One region of the Microbacterium sp. JAI119 genome, then DNA from elsewhere that is predicted to be linked to it. Evidence: predicted binding sites of a transcription regulator. Region 1 holds the regulator's gene; the other holds the start of a gene.

Region 1 (3,399 bases):
GCGAGGCCGCGGCGGAAGACGCCGTGCTCGCCGACCTCGAGTCCACTCTGCTGAACGACCTCAAGCGTCTGCAGGCCGAGTACGCCAATTACCGTCGCCGCACCGAAGAGCAGCGGCAGGTCGAGATCGAGCGGGCGAAGGGCGAGGCAGCCAAGGGCCTGGTCCCCGTGCTCGACGACCTCGATCGCGCGGCCCAGCACGGTGATCTGGTCGAGGGCACGCCCTTCGCCGTGATCGCCGAGAAGGTGCGCACGGTCGTGGAGCGTCTCGGAGTGGTCGCGTACGGCGAGAAGGGCGAGGAATTCGACCCGCAGCGTCACGAGGCGATCTTCCAGCAGCCGACGCCCGGCGCCGAGAAGACCACGATCCTCGAGGTCGTCGAGGTGGGCTACCGTCTCGGTGATGTCGAGCTGCGCCCTGCGAAGGTCGTCGTCGCTGTCCCGGAAGGGTAGGTGATCGATGGCCAGCCAGGATTGGTTCGACAAGGACTTCTACAAGACCCTCGGGGTGTCCAAGGACGTCAGCGATGCAGAACTGAAGAAGACGTACCGCAAGCTCGCGCGCAAGTATCACCCGGACTCCAATCAGGGTGATGCCAAGGCCGAGGCGAAGTTCAAGGAGATCAGCGAGGCCTACTCGGTGCTCTCCGATGCGGAACAGCGCAAGGAGTACGACGAGATCCGCGCCATGGGCTCCGGTGCCCGCTTCACGGCGGGCGGCCAGGGCACAGGCGGCTTCGAAGACGTGTTCAGCCGTTTCGGCCAGCAGGGCCGAGGGCAGACGGCGGACTTCGAGGACATCTTCGCGATGTTCAACCAGGGCCAGGGTGCGAGCTTCGGCGGCGGACGCTTCGGCCAGCCGAGCGGCGGCTACCGCGGCTTCGGCGGGCCGCAGCGCGGTGCTGACGTGACCGCGCGCACCACGCTCGACTTCGTCACCGCCGTGCAGGGCGAGACCATCTCGCTGCAGGGCGAAGACGGCAAGCCGTTCAAGGTGAAGATCCCCGCCGGTGTCGCCGACGGTCAGAAGATCCGTCTGCGCGGCCGCGGCCGGCCCTCGCCCGATGGTGGGGAGAGCGGTGACATCGTGGTGCAGATCACGGTGCGCCCGCACCCTGTCTTCACGCGCGACGGTCTCAACCTGCGCGTCGTCGTGCCCGTGACCTTCACGGAGGCGACCCTGGGGGCGACCATCGAAGTCCCGACCCTCGGCGGCGACGTGGTCAAGCTCCGCGTCGCACCGGGCACCCCCTCAGGGCGGGTGCTGCGGGTCAAGGGTCGCGGAGTCGCGACGTCGAAGGGCACGGGCGATCTGCTCGCCGAGCTCCAGGTCGCGGTGCCGACGCACCTCGACGAGGCCGCACGCGCGGCGCTGGAGAAGTTCCAGGAGCTCGAGCCCGACGAGAACCCGCGAGCCGAGTTGATGGCGAAGGCCCGGCGATGAGCAGTCGTCGGGATCACATCGCCGGGACAGGCGTTCGCGCCGGATCAGGCCGTTCTGTGAAGAACGCGCCTGTTCCGGCGCCTCTGCCTGAGTCCGCGCGTACGACAAGAGACACGGGTAGGAGAGGAGAGGGGAATCGATGATGAACGCCGACACCCCGGTGTTCGCGATCGCGGCCGCCGCCGAGCTCTCCGGCCTTCACCCTCAGACGCTGCGGCAGTACGACCGCATCGGCCTCGTCGTCCCCGGCCGCACCTCGGGCGGCTCGCGCCGCTATTCGTCTCGCAACATCGAGCAGCTGCGCGAGGTCGCACAGCTCTCCTCCGAAGGGGCGAGCCTTCCCGCGATCGCTCGTCTGCTCGACCTCGAAGACGAGAACAGGGCGCTGCGCAACCGGATCGCCGTGCTCGAAGCCGCCCTGCGCACCGAGCGGGAGAATCGCCCCGGCGTGCGCGTGTTCGCCGCAGGTTCCGCAGGTGTCGTGCCCATGCCGACCGGTCGCCGCCTGCGCCGCTCGACCGAGGTCGTGCTCTGGGACCCGCGAGGCAGCGCCTAGAGGCAGCGCCTGGAGGCAGCGCCTCGATCAGAGCGGCTCCACGGAGAACCGGAACGCCGCACCATTGCGGAACGGTTCGACGATCTCGAAGTTCTCGTACGCGGGACCCCCGGGGATCGGCGAAGAACTCGCCCAATAGGACCAGCGGGCGTTGACCACTGCCTCGAGCGCCGGGTGCGGGTCATCCACGCGCCAGGTCTGCACGGCTCGACGACCGAGGAAGCGCCAGTGTTCCGCGGTATCAGCGGAGTACTCGACGGACCATGGCTCCTCCTCGTCGCCGGTGGCGCTCACCATCGCCGATTCCCCGTCGCGGGTCAGGTCGGCGAGCGGAAAGCGGCCGTGAGCGGTGAACGCGGTGCCCGAGAACTCCGGCCACAGCTCGGCAGGCGACACCACGCGGTCCGCCAGGTGCAGCAGCCGCAGTCGTGCCCAATTGCCCATCGTCGCGGTGAGGATCAGGTGTGAGAGCGGCACAGATGTCGCCCTCGTGAACCCCGCGACCTCCACCTCGTGCGGCCGGTCGGCGAAGAACCGTACCCTCACACTCACATCCGCACCGTTGGCGAAGCGTTCGACGCCGATCCAGACGGTGAGCGTCTCCACGCCCTCGACGGTACCGATCCGTCCACGGGCCGGGGCCGTCGACGGCATGGAGTTCGCACCTGCAGAATCGTCCGCCGACCAAAACCTCTTGCCCTGCTTGCCGGGATCCAGCGTGCTCGGCTCCATCTCTGAGAATCCCCGTTCTGTCGCGCCCTCCGGGACCGGCTCCACGGCGATGAAGTTCACCAGCCGCTCGTGGGGGTGGTCGAGGTAGGGGGTGAAGACGCGCAGGAGCCCGCGCGGCCCCGGTGTCGGCGGGATTCCGACCTGGAGCCCGCCGACAGGTCCCCACCGGGGCTCGGATGCGCCGTCACCAGAGGGCCGAAGCCAGTGGGGTGTCGCGAAGTCGAGCATGTCGATGACCCTAGTGTGTTGAAATCGATTTCGCTAGATTCGAGGAATCACGTCGATCGAGGAGGATCATGTCCAGCCCTGTCGCCTTCCTTCCTGTCGCCTTCCGCCGCGTGGCCGTGGCGGTATCCCTCGTTCTGGCCGTCGCTGTTGTCGGGTGCAGTGGAGAGGGCGGTGTGATCGTCGATCCCGATCCTGACAAACCGTTCGTGCTCGATGGGGTGTCCGGCCTCACCGAGATCGCGCAGCTCACGGGGCCTGGCGCCACGAACGACACGGAGTCGGTCTCGGTCGCGGGCACCGACCTCGGATCGATGGTGAACGTCGGTGACAAGACCTTCTTCTTCTTCGGCGACACGTTCGGCGAACGCGAGCCCGGGTCGATCGGTGGGCAGGGCGGGTTCTGGCGCTCGAACGTGGCTGCGTGGACGACCGACGACGAC
Region 2 (3,399 bases), on a different contig from region 1:
GACGCCGCTAGCGTCTTGAAGGACCCGTCTCCGTCAGCGTGATTAGCCGTCCAGAGATCTCGCTGAGGAATCGCTTTCCGGTGTCGGTGACGGTGAAGGTCTTTCGACTAGCTCCGGTGCGGTGGGCCTCGACCTGCGTACTGATCAGGAAGCCGGAGTTCTCTAGCCGTTGCAGGGTGCGATATAGGCCCCGCTCTGTAATCCAGCTGATCGCGGCGTGGATGAGGACGGCTGCGCGGTAGATGACCGCGTGCTTGTCGTAGCGGGTGGCGAGCCCTCGCCATTGCTTGGTGTGGCAGAATCGGCGCTCGATCACGTTCCGGTTCCTGTAGTCGGCGGCGTCGAGTCCGACCGGGCGGCCGCCTCGTGACCCGCCACGCTTGCGATGACCCTTCTGGTCGTCGGGCTCGGGGATCGCGGCCTTGATTCCACGGGAGCGCAGATGGCCGCGGATCGCGCGGGACGAGTACGCCTTGTCGGCGCGGACCGCCTCGGGTCGGGTGCGCGGCCTACCGGTGTCGCGGCCGACGCGCAGGTGCGCCATCAGCGGCAGGAACATCGGCGAGTCCCCGGCCTGCCCGGGCGTGATCAGCGTGACCAGAGGGAGTCCGTTGCCGCGCGTCGACGACGATCTCGGCGGTGATCCGGTCGCTGATCGACCAGCCGACGATGCGGCGGCTGAACGCGTCGATGACGGCGGCGCAGTAGACCTATCCGTCTCTCGAGCGGTGCTGTGTGATGTCGCAGAACCAGAGCCGGTTGGGCGCGTCAGCGCGGAACTGCCGCTTCACGAGGTCCTCGTGCGTGGCGGTGTCGGGCTTCCAGCCGCGCCGCTTCCGGCGGTGCGAGACTCCGGCCAGCCTGCCCAGTCGCATCAGCCGCGCGAGACGCGCTTGCGGCTGACGTGAACGCCGAGTCCGAGCCGGAGCTCGGCGAGCACCCGCGGAGCACCGTAGGTTTCCCGCGAGTCAGAGTGGATCCGGCGGATCGTGGTCGTCAGTTCCGCATCCGCGATCGCGCGCCGTGACGGCGGCCGGCTCGCCCATTCACCCGGTTCCGGCGCCGCAACTCGACGAGCTCCTTGTGCTCGTCGGTGGTGACCCCGGCCTTGCGGCCGGAGTCGACAGCGTCACGGTTCATCCAGTTCCGAAGGCAGGATTCGCTGATCCCGAGGTCACGCGCGGTCTGCGCATCGGGATTGCCCTGAGCAACAAGATCGAGGGCTCGACGCCGGAACTCCGGCGGGTGGGCAGCAGGCATGTCACGGACTCCTTCCGAGACGATCATCGCCTCAAAGTCGGTGTCCGGAAAAGCGGGTCAGGCTCCGTTCGTCAGGCAAATGTCTTGCGAAATGTCTACGTGGGGTCCATGCTGGCGCCAGAACGAGTTTCGTTCGCGCCTCTGCTTGGACCACATCGTCCTGGTGGGTTCTACACCTCCGACCGTCGAACAAACATCGGCAGTGGAGTTATAGCGACTCAGCGTAAATGGGAGGGGGTGGTGAGATGGTGACCTCATGTGCGGACCTGCGCATCGCTCAGCAGATGGATCCGCGCTCGATGTCGGTCGATCTGTCCCGAGCGGGCGACGAGTACGTTCCTGAGGCGAACCTGCCAGGCATCGACTCGGAGTCCATCGAGCTGGGTGGGCGGCCAGCCGCTCACCGTCCGCGCGGTCAGCGGCCCAGTCCGGGACCGCCGGCGCGAAGTGGTTCACCGCCGAACGGCCCCCACGGGCAATTCATGCGGCTGCTGGGACTGGCGCCCGGCATCGACAGCGACAGCGTCACCGCCAGTTGCGATCTGGGCGTCCTGCGGGTGGTGATGCCCATCGAGCAGCCCGCCGTCCGGAAAGATCCCCCTGAAGCAGCCTGCTTCCTGACTCTGGGCACTCAGCCCTGCGCCTGCGCCGATCCTGGCGCGCTCTTTGACGACCCCTGCAACGTGTCTCACGTGACAAGAAAGGAACAACCATCATGGCCAAGGCAGTAGGAATCGATCTGGGAACCACGAACTCCGTTATCGCCGTCTGGGAGGCCGGCGAGGAGAAGGTCATCCCGAACGCGGAGGGAGCCCGCACTACCCCGTCGGTGGTCGCTTTCACCGAGGACGGTGAACGGCTGGTGGGGCAGCTTGCCCGCCGGCAGAGCATCCTCAACCCGAAGGGCACCATCTCGTCCGCCAAGCGGTTCATCGGCCGGTCCTTCGACGAGATCAAGGAGGAAGCCAACGCCGTCGGCTTCGACGTCGTGGAAGGCCCCAACGGCGAAGCACGGTTCAACATCCGCGGCAAGCAGTACGCGCCGGAGGAGATCAGCGCCCAGGTGCTGCGCAAGCTCGTCGACGACGCCAGCAAGTTCCTCGGTGAGAAGGTGACCGAGGCCGTCATCACCGTTCCCGCCTACTTCAACGACGCCCAACGCACCGCGACCAAGGACGCCGGACGCATCGCCGGGCTCGAGGTGCTGCGCATCATCAACGAGCCCACCGCCGCCGCACTGGCGTACGGAATGGACAAGAAGAACCACGAGACCATCCTGGTTTTCGACCTCGGTGGCGGCACGTTCGATGTCAGCCTCCTCGACGTGGGCGACGGGGTCGTCGAAGTGCGATCCACCGCGGGTGACACCCACCTGGGCGGCGACGACTTCGACCGCCGGCTGGTGGACTACTTTGCCGACGAGTTCAAGAACGAGAACGGCATCGACCTGCGCAACGACCCGCAGGCGCTGCAGCGACTGTTCGAGGCGGCCGAGAAGGCGAAGGTCGAGCTCAGCTCGGTGTCCCAGACCCAGGTCAGCCTGCCCTTCATCACCGCCGACGCCAGCGGACCCAGGCACCTCACCATGACCGTGAAGCGGTCCAAGTTCGAAGACCTCACCGCTGACCTCGTTGAGCGGTGCCTCGGTCCGGTGCGTCAGGCGATGGCCGACGCGAAGGTCAGCGAGAACGATATCGACGAGGTCATCCTCGTGGGCGGTTCCACCCGCATCCCCGCTGTCCAAGCGCTCGTCAAGCGGCTCACCGGCGGCAAGGAGCCGAACATGACGGTGAACCCCGATGAGGTGGTCGCTGTGGGCGCCGCCATCCAGGCGGGCGTCCTCAAGGGCGACGTCGACGACGTGCTGCTGCTGGATGTCACCCCGCTGTCGCTGGGTGTGGAGACCCGCGGTGGCGTGATGACGAAGATCATCGAACGCAACACCACCATCCCCGCCCGACGCAGCGAGGTGTTCTCCACGGCCGAAGACAACCAGCCGTCGGTGGAGATCGTCGTCCTGCAGGGCGAGCGGGAGAACGCCGCAGACAACCGGGTGCTGGGCCGGTTCCAGCTCACCGGCATCCGCCCCGCTCCTCGCGGTGAAGCGCAGGTGGAGGTCACCTTCGACATCGACGCGAA

The links. The regulator HspR, encoded in region 1, represses chaperone genes until heat shock. The targets are predictions, from matches to a motif close to AAGTTGAGTCNNNNNGACTCAACTT.
Region 2: HDC31_RS20615 (Hsp20/alpha crystallin family protein) is a predicted target of HspR. The motif match lies at 1,461-1,485, and genes of this name have one in related genera.

What each region holds. Positions count from the first base shown of each region.
Region 1 covers NZ_JACCCK010000001.1:248,665-252,063, forward strand. The annotation lists gene HDC31_RS01150 (nucleotide exchange factor GrpE) at 1-452, shown strand, start outside; gene HDC31_RS01155 (DnaJ C-terminal domain-containing protein) at 460-1,443, shown strand; gene HDC31_RS01160 (heat shock protein transcriptional repressor HspR) at 1,586-1,999, shown strand; gene HDC31_RS01165 (hypothetical protein) at 2,027-2,959, opposite strand; gene HDC31_RS01170 (DUF4185 domain-containing protein) at 3,028-3,399, shown strand, end outside.
Region 2 covers NZ_JACCCK010000002.1:647,515-650,913, forward strand. The annotation lists gene HDC31_RS20020 (PadR family transcriptional regulator) at 8-223, opposite strand; partial or broken gene HDC31_RS14150 (transposase) at 203-745, opposite strand; gene HDC31_RS20610 (IS3 family transposase) at 875-1,015, opposite strand; gene HDC31_RS14160 (transposase) at 997-1,260, opposite strand; gene HDC31_RS20615 (Hsp20/alpha crystallin family protein) at 1,560-1,991, shown strand; gene dnaK (molecular chaperone DnaK) at 1,976-3,399, shown strand, end outside.